Regions from separate parts of the Pseudomonas sp. IT-P12 genome, predicted to be linked through region 1. Evidence: predicted binding sites of a transcription regulator. Region 1 holds the regulator's gene; each other region holds the start of a gene.
The links. Region 1 encodes FliA, which starts transcription of late flagellar genes. Its sites were predicted from a motif close to CTAAAGTTTNNNNNNNNNNNGCCGNTAA; they were not measured.

Region 1 (4,237 bases):
ACCCAAAAACCTAAAATGCCTGAATGTTAAAAGCCCAGGCTGGATAGCAAATCGTCCACGTCGTCCTGACCGGACACAACGTCTTCTCTTTTATCGGCATGAATCTGTGGACCTTCACCCTGAGAGAGATGTTTTTGTGGATCTTTTTCTGCAAGCATTGCTTCACGGTCATGTTCGATGCCCGCAAAGCGGTCCACCTGACTGGCCATGAGCACGAGCTTGAGCAGGTTGGCTTCAACTTCAGTGACCAATTGCGTGACACGCTTGATCACCTGGCCGGTGAGGTCCTGGTAATCCTGCGCGAGCAGGATGTCGTTGAGGTTGCTCGACACCGCCCGATTGTCCGTGCTGCTGCGTGCCAGAAAACCGTCGACACGCCGTGCCAGCTCGCGGAACTCCTCGGCCCCGACCTCGCGACGCATGAAGCGCCCCCAGTCGGTGCTCAGCGCCTGGGCTTCATCGCCCAGGCTGTTGACCAGGGGCGTTGAGCTCTCGACCAGGTCCATGGTGCGATTGGCAGCGGCCTCTGTCAGCTTGACAACATACCCCAGGCGTTCGGTGGCATCCGTGATCTGGGACACTTCCTCGGCTTGCGGCATGTTCGGATCGATCTGGAAATTGACGATCGCGCTATGCAACTCGCGGGTGAGCTTGCCCACTTCCTGATACAGGCCGCGGTCACGGGTCTGATTGAGCTCATGGATCAGTTGCACCGCGTCGCCGAACTTGCCTTTTTCAAGGCTTTCGACCAGTTCGACCGCATGTTTTTTCAGGGTCGACTCAAAGTCGCCCTGTGAAGATTCTTTGTGGTCCATAGCTCCCCCGTGGCGCCGTGACTCAACCGATGCGTTCGAAAATCTTCTCGATTTTTTCTTTCAACGCCTGGGCCGTGAAGGGTTTGACCACATAACCGTTTACACCGGCCTGGGCCGCTTCGATGATCTGCTCGCGCTTGGCTTCAGCCGTCACCATCAGTACCGGCAGGTGCTTGAGCTTTTCGTCGGCGCGCACGTGGCGCAGCAGATCGATACCGGTCATGCCGGGCATGTTCCAGTCGGTGACCAGAAAGTCGATGCTTCCGCTGTTGAGAACCGGAATGGCGGTGGTGCCATCGTCAGCCTCGACCGTGTTGGTGAACCCAAGGTCACGCAACAGGTTCTTGATGATCCGCCGCATCGTTGAGAAGTCATCAACGATGAGGATTTTCATGTTCTTGTCCAATTCGACCTCCAAGCAGTCTTAAACGCGCCCAGCACCTGGACGCGCCATTTCAATCAATTCGGCAGAGCACTCAATGACTGTCTGGAGCACAACAGATCGAGACCGGCGTGGTTCAACACCACACCAGCCACGTTCGCAGTGTCCCCACACTGCCTTCAGCGCGCTCGCCACTCCCCCAAACGCCCCCGCAAACGGGCCGCGCACTGGCTGTGTAACTGGCTGACCCGAGATTCACTGACCCCCAGGACTTCACCGATTTCCTTGAGATTCAACTCTTCGTCGTAGTACAGCGCCAACACCAGTCGCTCGCGCTCCGGCAAATTGGCAATCGCGTCCGCCAACGCCGCCTGGAAGCGTTCATCTTCCAGGTCGCGTGACGGCTCGAGATGAGCACTCGCGCCATCCTCGTGCAGCCCTTCGTGTTCGCCGTCCTGCAACAGATCGTCGAAACTGAATAACCGGCTGCCCAGGGTGTCGTTCAAAATCCCGTAATAATCGTCGAGACTCAATTGGAGTTCGGCCGCAACCTCGTGATCTTTAGCGTCACGGCCGGTTTTAGCTTCAATCGAGCGAATCGCGTCGCTGACCATGCGGGTATTGCGGTGGACCGAACGTGGCGCCCAGTCCCCCTTGCGCACTTCATCAAGCATGGCGCCGCGGATTCGAATGCCCGCGTACGTCTCGAAACTGGCGCCTTTGCTGGCGTCGTATTTGGTCGATACTTCCAGCAGGCCGATCATGCCGGCCTGGATCAGGTCTTCGACCTGGACACTGGCCGGCAGACGCGCCAGCAAGTGGTAGGCAATGCGTTTGACCAGTGGCGCGTAACGCTCGATCAGCTCGTACTGCGCGTCACGCGCCGACTTCTTGTAGAGGTTGTAACCGCTGGCTGTCATAGCACGGGTCCTGCCGTTTGTTGCACGAGGCGCTCGACGAAAAACTCCAGGTGCCCACGCGGATTGGCGGGCAGCGGCCAGGTATCGACCTTTTGTGCGATGGCCTTGAAGGCCAGGGAGCACTTGGAACGCGGGAAGGCTTCGTAGACGGCGCGCTGCTTCTGGACGGCCTTGCGCACGCTTTCGTCGTAGGGCACCGCGCCGACGTATTGTAAGGCGACGTCCAGGAAGCGATCCGTGACCTTCGTCAACTTGGCGAACAGGTTGCGCCCTTCCTGCGGGCTCTGGGCCATGTTGGCCAGGACGCGGAAGCGGTTCATGCCGTAGTCGCGGTTCAACAGTTTGATCAGCGCGTAGGCATCGGTGATGGAGGTCGGCTCGTCACAGACCACCAGCAGCACTTCCTGCGCGGCGCGAACGAAGCTGACTACCGAGTCACCAATACCCGCAGCGGTGTCGATCACCAGCACGTCGAGGTTGTCACCGATATCGCTGAACGCCTGGATCAGGCCGGCATGCTGGGCCGGGCTCAGGTGCACCATGCTCTGGGTGCCGGACGCTGCCGGGACGATGCGGATGCCACCGGGCCCCTGCAACAATACGTCACGCAGCTCACAGCGGCCTTCGATCACGTCGGCCAGCGTGCGTTTGGGTGTCAGGCCCAGCAGAACGTCGACGTTTGCCAGCCCCAGGTCGGCGTCCAGCAGCATGACGCGCCGGCCAAGCTCAGCCAGGGCCAGGGACAAGTTCACTGACACGTTAGTCTTCCCGACGCCACCTTTGCCGCCGGTCACCGCGATCACCTGTACGGGATGCATGCTGCCCATGTTATTTCTTTACCTTGTCTTGCATAGACGGAGGCCACATTACTGGCTGCGCGTTCGTAAACGGAACAATGCCTGGCAGACCATCGATGTAGGTACAAAAAATGTTCATTACCTCAGCCGACCTGCTTGGTCGGGCTGTGGTAGATATCAGCGAACATGTCAGCCATGGCTTCTTCGCTGGGTTCTTCCTGCATTTGCACGCTGACGGCGCGACTGACCAGTTGATGACGACGCGGCAGATGCAGGTCATCCGGAATCCGCGGGCCATCGGTCAGGTAAGCCACCGGCAACTCATGACTGATTGCCAGGCTCAACACCTCGCCCAGACTTGCCGTTTCATCCAGTTTAGTCAGGATGCAGCCAGCGAGCCCGCAGCGCTTGTAACTGTGATAAGCAGCCGTTAGAACCTGTTTCTGGCTGGTGGTTGCCAACACCAGGTAATTTTTTGCCCGGATGCCACGACCGGCCAGGCTTTCAAGCTGCATGCGCAGGGCCGGATCGCTGGCCTGCAGGCCTGCGGTATCGATCAGCACCACGCGCTTGCGCAGCAGGGGATCCAGCGCCTGCACCAGGGACTGGCCCGGATCGACGTGGGTCACCGACACATTGAGAATCCGCCCAAGGGTCTTGAGTTGCTCCTGAGCGCCGATGCGGTAGCTGTCCATGCTGACCAGCGCAATGCTCTGCGCGCCGTACTTGAGCACGTAACGGGCAGCCAGCTTGGCCAGCGTGGTGGTCTTGCCCATGCCGGCCGGACCGACCATGGCAATCACACCCCCTTCTTCCAGCGGCTCGACTTCCGGCGTGCTGATCATCCGAGCCAGGTGTGCCAGCAACATGCGCCAGGCCTGGCGAGGCTCCTCGACGTCGGAAATCAACGCCAGCAGGTCGCGGGACAACGGACCGGACAAACCGATGCGCTGCAGGCGACGCCAGAGGTTGGCCTGTGCCGGGGCATTGCCCTGCATCTGGCTCCAGGCCAGCGAGCCGAGCTGGACTTCCATCAGCTCGCGCAGGCTGTTGAGCTCGAAACGCATCGATTCCAATGCCCGCGGATCCACGCCGGCAGGCGCCGGTGCCGGGGCAGGTGCCGCACGGCGCGGCTCGGTGTAGGTCGGCTCGATCAGTGGCTCGGCAGCGGTGAGCGGCAGGCCGGCGAACAGTTGGCGATTGGTCGACTTGTCGCTCTCGCCCTCGTTGCGCAGGCTCAACTCGGCCTGGGCGTTGACGATCCGCGACTGGGTCTTGCGCAGCTCATCCTCGAGTTCCATGTTCGGAACGCGCGGGGCCAGC
Region 2 (4,237 bases), on a different contig from region 1:
GCACTTCATCGGCCACCACCGCAAAACCGCGACCACTTTCGCCGGCACGGGCCGCTTCGATGGCCGCATTGAGCGCCAGCAGGTTGGTCTGCTCCGCGATGGCCCTAATCACTTCCAGCACCTTGCCAATGTCCTGGGACTGATTGGCCAGCGATTGCACCAACTCACCGGTGTGCTGCACTTCACTGGCCAGGGCGCTGATGGCGTTGGCGGTTTCGCTCACCCGCTCCTGCCCCAGGTGTGCCGACTCGCTGGACTGACGGGTGGCATCGGACGTCGACACCGCGTTGCGGGCGACCTCTTCCACGGCGGTGGTCATCTCGTTGACCGCCGTGGCCGCCTGCTCGATCTCGTTGTTCTGTTGCTGCAGCCCCTGAGTGCTGTCGAGGGTGACGGCGTTCAGCTCATCCGCTGCGGCGGCCAGTTGCGTGGCCGAACCGCTGATGGCTTGCAAGGTTTCACGCAGGTTTTGCTGCATGGTCGCCAGCGCCTTGAGCAAGCGACTGACCTCATCGCTGCCATGGGTGGCGATAGGCCGGGTCAGGTCGCCCTGGGCCACGCTTTCAGCGGCGCTTACGGCTTCGCTCAGCGGACGGACAATGCTGCGGGTCAGCAACATGGCCAATGCCACGGTCGCCAGCGCTGCGAGCGCGATGAACAGGCTGACAATGGTCCGCGAGGTTTCATAGTGTGCAGCGGATTTCTCGCTTTCAACCACGACCTGCTTGGCGAACAGCTCCGCCAGGTCATTGAGCTGCTTGCCGGAGCCATCGACCACCGTTTTCATGTCGACCAGCAGCAACTTGGTCAATTCGTCGCGACGGCCCTGCTCGGCCAAGGTGAACGACTGGGCGATGCCGGCGCGATACGCGGTGAAGGTGGTTTTGAACTGGTCATACAAGGCGCGGCCTTCGGCGGTGTCGACCAGATGGTCATAGGCCGCGATTTTCTCGCCCAGCTCCTTGTCACGGGTGTCCATCTGGCCACGGTAGACGGGAATGTTTTTGGGGTCCTGGTCCAGCGCCATGCGCAGGGAAATGGTGCGGATGCGCAGCATCAGTTCACGGATCTCGTCGCCCCCGCGAATGCTCGGCAGCCATTGTTTTTCCACGGCGACCTCGCTCTCGCGAATGCTCGACATCTGCGCCAGGGCAAACACCCCGAGCAATGCCACCAGCACGGCGATCAAGGCAAACCCCAAGGCTGCCCGGGGAGCAATATTCAACTGACGAAGCAACATGACGAGCGCCTTTTTTTCTTGTAGTGACCAGAATTGGGGGTGGTGTCTGGCAGTCCCCCTTTCACGGGTTATCGGCGGGTTGTATGACGACTTAAGTGGTGACTTTGTCGCAGGCAAAAAAAAATCCCCGTATCTTTCGATACGAGGATTTTCAATATGGTCGGGGTAAGGGGATTCGAACTCCTGACATCCTGCTCCCAAAGCAGGCGCGCTACCGGACTGCGCTATACCCCGGTAAAAAAAAGGCACCTTTGAAGGCGCCTTCTTCGATCAGCGCTTTTGGCCTCTGATCTTAAGATTTGATTCCAGCATCACTGGTTTCAAAAATGGTGGGTCGTGTGGGATTCGAACCTACGACCAATTGGTTAAAAGCCAACTGCTCTACCAACTGAGCTAACGACCCAAATATGGTCGGGGTAAGGGGATTCGAACTCCTGACATCCTGCTCCCAAAGCAGGCGCGCTACCGGACTGCGCTATACCCCGATTTGAAATTGGCTCCGTGACCAGGACTCGAACCTGGGACCCAATGATTAACAGTCATTTGCTCTACCGACTGAGCTATCACGGAACTGCATATTTCAAGTTACAACAGTGAAGCTTGCTTCACCTCTTCAACCCGTTCGCATCGCTGCGTTCGTGTGTCTGAGGCGCGCTATTCTACAATCTTAAGCACCTCTGTCAACCCCTAAATCGCTTTCAAGTTAATGATTTGCAACTTATTTCAGATTTCTGCCCAGTGAGCGGAAACCCTTCCGGGTGACTGACTGCGGGGCGCACTTTACAAGCCTTTTCCTTTGAGTTCAACAACCTGACGAAAAAAAGGCCTCGCAATGCGAGGCCTCTTCGTTTCTACCGCCCGTCGGGATCAGGCAAAGACGATCTCGTCGTTCTCCACCACGCCCTTGGCGATGTCGCCAGGCATGAAACGGCCCGACAGGATCAACTGCGCCAGCGGGTTTTCGATCCAGCGCTGGATCGCTCGTTTGAGCGGCCGTGCGCCGTACACCGGGTCGTAACCCACCGCGATCAGCTTGTCCATGGCCTCCGGGCTGAGTTCGAGTTTCAGCTCGCGCTCGGCCAGGCGACTGCGCAGACGACCCAGCTGGATCTCGGTGATGCCCGCGATCTGATCCCGTGCCAATGGCTCGAAGATCACCACTTCGTCGACCCGGTTGATGAACTCAGGCCGGAAATGCGTGGAAATCGCATCCATCACTGCCGCGCGCTGCGCTTCACGATCACCGACCAGTTCCTGGATCTGCGTCGAGCCCAGGTTGGAGGTCATGACGATCACGGTGTTCTTGAAGTCCACCGTGCGGCCATGACTGTCGGTCAGGCGACCGTCTTCCAGCACTTGCAGCAGGATGTTGAACACATCCGGGTGGGCCTTCTCGACCTCGTCCAGCAGGATCACCGAATAAGGTTTGCGACGCACCGCCTCGGTCAGGTAACCGCCCTCTTCATAACCGACGTAGCCCGGTGGCGCACCGATCAAGCGAGCCACGGAATGTTTCTCCATGAACTCGGACATGTCGATGCGCACCATCGCTTCTTCGGTGTCGAAGAGGAACTCGGCCAGCGCCTTGCACAACTCGGTTTTACCGACACCGGTCGGGCCGAGGAACATGAACGAACCGCTGGGCCGATTCGGGTCGGCCAATCCGGCCCGCGAACGCCGCACCGCGTTGGAAACCGCGACCACCGCTTCTTCCTGGCCAATGACGCGCTGGTGCAACAGGCTTTCCATTTTCATCAGCTTGTCGCGCTCGCCCTCGAGCATTTTCGACACTGGAATGCCGGTCCATTTCGACACGACTTCAGCGATCTCTTCTTCGGTCACCTTGCTGCGCAGCAGCTGGTTTTCACTCTGGCCATGCTGGTCGACCATCTGCAGGCTGCGCTCCAGGTCCGGGATCACCCCGTATTGCAGCTCGGCCATGCGGTTCAGGTCACCTTTACGACGGGCCGCCTCCAGTTCCTGGCGGGACTGTTCGATTTTCTGCTGGATCTGTGCAGAACCCTGGACTTCGGCTTTCTCCGAGTTCCAGATTTCTTCGAGGTCCGAATACTCGCGCTCGTGGCGAGCGATTTCTTCCTGGAGTTTTTCCAGGCGCTTGATCGCCGCTTCGTCGCTTTCTTTCTTCAGTGCCTGGGATTCCACCTTCAACTGAATGAGGCGGCGCTCCAGACGGTCCAGCACTTCCGGCTTGGAGTCGATTTCCATGCGGATGCGGCTGGCGGCTTCGTCGATCAGGTCGATGGCCTTGTCCGGCAACTGGCGATCAGTGATGTAGCGATGGCTGAGCTTGGCCGCAGCAATGATCGCGCCGTCGGTGATCGCCACCTTGTGGTGAACTTCATAGCGTTCTTTCAAGCCACGCAGAATGGCGATGGTGTCTTCTTCGCTCGGCTCGTCCACCAACACTTTCTGGAAGCGCCGCTCGAGGGCCGCGTCCTTCTCTATATATTGGCGGTACTCGTTGAGCGTGGTCGCGCCGACGCAGTGCAACTCGCCGCGGGCCAACGCTGGCTTGAGCATGTTGCCGGCATCCATCGAACCCTCGCCTTTACCGGCGCCGACCATGGTGTGCAGCTCGTCGATGAACAGGATGATCTGCCCTTCCTGCTTCGACAGTTCATTGAGCAGGGCTTTCAGGCGCTCTTCGAATTCGCCACGATACTTGGCGCCAGCGATCAGCGCGCCCATGTCCAGGGACAACAGGCGCTTGCCCTTGAGGCCGTCCGGCACTTCGCCGTTGATGATGCGCTGGGCCAGGCCTTCGGCGATCGCGGTTTTACCGACGCCCGGCTCACCGATCAACACCGGGTTGTTTTTTGTCCGGCGTTGCAGCACCTGAATCGTGCGGCGAATTTCGTCGTCACGGCCGATCACCGGATCGAGCTTGCCTTCTTCGGCCCGCTTGGTCAGGTCGACGGTGTACTTATCCAGTGCCTGACGCGATTCCTCGTGGTTGGCGTCATTGACCGCTTCGCC
Region 3 (4,237 bases), on a different contig from region 1:
ACCACTGCGAGCTGCTAAACCCGATCACTGACAACCAGTGATGCGAATCAAACTACCGACCGGTCCCAAAGCGCACAAGCCGGCGGATTCTGGCGTGGCCGTAGGCAACGACGCAAGCCTTTGTAGCTTGCAGGAAGTAACGCCCTGCCCGGTTAAACATCCCCCCACTACCATTGGCCGGAACGCCATTTCTGTAGGAGCGAGCCTGCTAGCGATGCAGGTCCGGGCAGCGCGGGCAGTCAGGTCCGGAACACGCTCAGCCCGCCCTTGAGCGCCCGGGCCGTGCTGCCCAGTGCGGTGGCCGAATCATGGATTTCGGCAATTCCCTGGTGGGTATGTTCGAAGGTTTCATGCATGCCGCCCAGACGGCCGGCGATGTCGGTGACCGCGTGCTGGATTTCTTCACTGCTGGTCAGCGCACGATCCATCGTATCGCTGACCCGGCCCATCTGCTGCACCAACCCATCGATGACACCCAGGGTGCTGTCGGAGGTCACGGCCAGGGTGCGCGACTGTTCGGCGGTACTGCCCATGCGTTCGGCGATCTGGCGAATACCGCTGGTGACGCTGTTGATTACCTGGTTGGCATCGCCCAGCACTCCCTGGGTTTGTGCGGCCAGCTTGCGCACTTCGTCAGCGACCACCGCAAAACCGCGCCCGGCTTCACCGGCACGCGCGGCTTCGATGGCGGCGTTGAGGGCCAGCAGGTTGGTCTGGTCGGAAATCCCGGCAACCATCTGCAACACCTGGCCAATCTGTTCGGCCTCGCGGCTCAGGTGTTGCAGGTCGCCCGCCAGCTCGATACTGGCCGAGGTGCTCTGGTGCACGTCGCCGATCAGCCGCTGCAACTCCTGATGGGTTCGGCTCAACTCGCCGACCGCGGATTGCAGGTCGCCGCGCACGGTGTCGGCCAGGCTCGAGGAATCCTCGGCCGCCTGACGAATCGATTGGCCGTGCTGGTTGATATCGGCCAACTGCCCGCCCGCCTGCTGGATGCGCTGGGTAATCTCGTCGGAGAGCTGCAGGAATATTTCCGCCAGCCGCTGATTGCTGTCGGCCATGCCGGAAGCGCTGCCCAGGGTCTGGCGCAGGTCCTGAAGTAAGCTCGACAGGTGCGTGCCCATCTGCCCCATTTCATCGCCATTGAGGACGGTGACGGTCGTGGACAAATCCCGCCGCTCGGCGATGTGGTTCAACTGGCCGGTGAGGTGATGAATCCCACGCACCAGCATGCGCGCGGCCAGCCAGGACAGCAGCAGCCCGACCATGAAGGTCGCAGCGCCGATCAACAACAAGCGGTGGAGACTGGCCTGGATGGCCTGTGCAAGGGCGTCGAGCGTGACGTCGACACCGACGACAAAGGGCTGCCCGGTGGCGCTGCGCAGCGGCAGGAAAATGGAGCGGAAACTGCCAAAGCTGTCGGTGTACTCATCGAATTGCACCTGACCGCTTCGGGCCGCCTCGACCACTGCGGGGCTGGCGTCGACATAGTGCTCCAGGTGTTTGGAGTAGGTGCCACTGGCGATGTCCTTGGCACTGGCACTGTCGGCCAGGTAGAACACTTGCCCCTGGCCATCGACCATCAGGCCGTAGGCGTACTTGAGATCGACCTGCGCCGCGTATTCGCCAAGGTTCTGTACCTGCGCCTCGTACTCTCCCGCTTTCAGGCCGCTGACCTGGCGCGTGCGTTCAAGATAGTCCTCACCGAGCAGGCGCGGCACCGCGTAGGCGACGGTCCGCAGGCGGTTATCGATCTGCTGACGAATATCTTCGGATTTGGAGTACTGGGCGTAACTGATGAAGGACGCAATACTGATCAAGTTGACAACCGTCAGTGCCAACAACAGTTTGGTTTGCAGGCGCAGATTACGCAGGAACATGGCGGAGAATCCAATGCATGCCCGGCAATCCAAGCTGGGCGAGTATCATTTTTATCGGACCCAACATCGAAAACATTAATGGCAGTTCGCCTGCACTTACACTTTCGATAAAGGGCGTTCGATATTCCAACCTCTCCAAGTTCTGCGAGATACAACCCGGTGTAAAAAGGAATTTGACAGTTTCGCCAGCGCCCCAAGCTCCGGAATCCTGGGGCACCGGGCGAATCCGCGCCTGATCTACAGATGAGCTTATCGCTGGCCGCTCCATTGACCGGCATTGTTACAACGACGACCCTGGATAAAACCCGGCTGCCAATAACTGCCACAGGACGAAATGTTAATTATATTGTTCGGTTAACCGGAAAAACTTCCATCGTTATAAAACCGCCGAAGTGGTTTCTTTTCATTCGGTGGTCCAGTCAAACTCGTCGTAATCATCCTCGTCGTCCTGGAAATCCTCTTCCTCAACGACGTGGTCGTCGAGGGCTTCTTCGGCCTGCTTCGCCAGCAGAAACTCCTTACGACTCTCGGTAATGGCTCGTCGCAGTTCCTCGCCCTTGTCCGGGCAATTGAGCATTTGCGCGATGCGATCGATTTTTTTTGCCACGGCATCCTCCAACGCATCGGCTATGCGTCGATAGTGCGCGTTTTCGGGCGCTGATGCCAAATGGCTGGCCGCTGCGCATTTCAGTTTTTCTGCAATTGCTTGAGCCGGGCGCTGAGGTTTTCCTTGGGAAAACGTTTGTGCAGTGCGGCCAGCAGGTCATCCGCCGCCTGTGTCTGGCCGGCATTCTGCAGGCGCAGCACTTCACGCAATTGCTCATCCAGGGTTTTCACCGGGACGGCGGCGCGCTTGCTGACTGTTGCTTCATCGGCCCTTTCGGCGCTGATCGACTCGCTCGGCGCAGGGGCGGCGAAATCGGCCATCGGTGCAGCCGGGGCCGGCGTGGACAATGAGCGCGCGACTGACGCTGGCGCCTGCATGGACTCCTTTTTGGTGATCGGTGCGGACGCTTTGGGGGCGAAGTCGCCAGCGGATTCCCGTTCCGGCGCGGGTTGCACCAGCGCCAGCATCAGGGCGACGCCGACCAGGCTGGCGAAAGCGACCTGCCATCGGGGTTTCTGGCAAGCCCGGACCCAGCGTTGCCACAGGTTCGGTTTTGGCGCGGGGACTTCACGTTGCGCGGCCGCGAGGATGAACGCATCCAGATGGGCCGGCGGTTCGCCTGGCGCCTGTTCACGGTAATGCTCAAGCACTTGCTCTTCGGGTGCAGGACGGGCGTCAGTCATGTCAGTACCTCCTCGGCCAGCAGCCGACGCAGTTTTTGCTGGGCGTAACGCAAGCGGCTCTTGACCGTTTCCAGCGGTGTTTCGGTGAGGGTGGCGATCTGCGGCAGGTCGAGTTCGCCGTGGGCACGCAGCAGGAACACTTCGCGCTGGTCGGCGGGCAAGGTGTGCAAAGCGGTTGCGAGGCGCTGGTGGTCGCGGCTCAGGTTCAGCAACTGTTCGGGGTTGGCCGCTTCGTCGCCCACGGCGTGGAGCTGTTCGTCATAGCTGTCGTGCAAAGGGTTGTGGATTCCGTGTTTGCGCCACTGATCGATCAGACGATTGCGGGCGATCTGGTAGAGCCAGGTCCGAAAATTCGCCCGACCTTGTGGCTGGCTGGTGCTGCGGATCAGGCTCAGCCAGGTGTCCTGGTAAACCTCTTCGACCAGTTCGGTTTTGCCGCTGAGGCCAAGCAGAAACCGATAGAGGCCTTGCCGGTGGCGAGCGTACAAAATCTCGAACGCCGGCCCGTCGCCGGCACGATACCGGGCCAGCAGGGCTTCGTCGCTCAGCGCCGACATGTCAGTTGTCACCGCTTGCAACCGGATCACTGTTGGACGCGGTCGTGGTGGTGCGCAGACTTTGCGCCAACTCCACCAACTGCACGAACTCGGCGCGCAAACCGAATCGATCCTCACCCCGGGCACCGCGCGCCAGGGCCTCGGTGTCCTTCAAGCTGAACCCGCCGGTGTAACGCCCGTCCTTGAGTTGCTGGGAAAACGCCGCCACCGCCGCCGCGAATCGCAGGTCGTCGCTGACCTTGCCAGATACAGCGCCTGCAATCGGCCGCTCGATCAAGCGACTGTCGCCACCCTCCGGCAACTGATAACGCACCCGCAGCATCGCCATTTCCCCCTGACGGTCGGACATCACGACGTCTGGCTTGCCGTAGCGCAACGGCTCCAGCCAACCCTGCTCGCCCCTGGGCACAATTTCGTACAACGCCGTCACCGTATGCCCTGCGCCGATTTCACCGGCATCGACTTTGTCATTGGTAAAGTCCTCACGTTTCAGGGTGCGGTTTTCATAAC

Region 2: a site for FliA is predicted at 1,309-1,336, ahead of ACM6IM_RS00010 (methyl-accepting chemotaxis protein). Genes of this name have one in related genera too.
Region 3: a site for FliA is predicted at 1,932-1,959, ahead of ACM6IM_RS18445 (methyl-accepting chemotaxis protein). Genes of this name have one in related genera too.

The regions. Positions count from the first base shown of each region.
Region 1 covers NZ_CATKPY010000021.1:876,809-881,045, forward strand. Annotated here, with positions in the region: gene ACM6IM_RS13040 (protein phosphatase CheZ) at 27-815, opposite strand; gene ACM6IM_RS13045 (chemotaxis response regulator CheY) at 838-1,209, opposite strand; gene fliA (RNA polymerase sigma factor FliA) at 1,377-2,117, opposite strand; gene fleN (flagellar synthesis regulator FleN) at 2,114-2,944, opposite strand; gene flhF (flagellar biosynthesis protein FlhF) at 3,058-4,237, opposite strand, start outside.
Region 2 covers NZ_CATKPY010000001.1:1,080-5,316, forward strand. Annotated here, with positions in the region: gene ACM6IM_RS00010 (methyl-accepting chemotaxis protein) at 1-1,240, opposite strand, end outside; tRNA gene ACM6IM_RS00015 (tRNA-Pro) at 1,398-1,474, opposite strand; tRNA gene ACM6IM_RS00020 (tRNA-Lys) at 1,568-1,643, opposite strand; tRNA gene ACM6IM_RS00025 (tRNA-Pro) at 1,649-1,725, opposite strand; tRNA gene ACM6IM_RS00030 (tRNA-Asn) at 1,735-1,810, opposite strand; gene clpB (ATP-dependent chaperone ClpB) at 2,108-4,237, opposite strand, start outside.
Region 3 covers NZ_CATKPY010000023.1:38,643-42,879, reverse strand. Annotated here, with positions in the region: gene ACM6IM_RS18445 (methyl-accepting chemotaxis protein) at 240-1,880, opposite strand; gene ACM6IM_RS18440 (hypothetical protein) at 2,284-2,547, opposite strand; gene ACM6IM_RS18435 (hypothetical protein) at 2,568-3,170, opposite strand; gene ACM6IM_RS18430 (RNA polymerase sigma factor) at 3,167-3,727, opposite strand; gene ACM6IM_RS18425 (vWA domain-containing protein) at 3,729-4,237, opposite strand, start outside.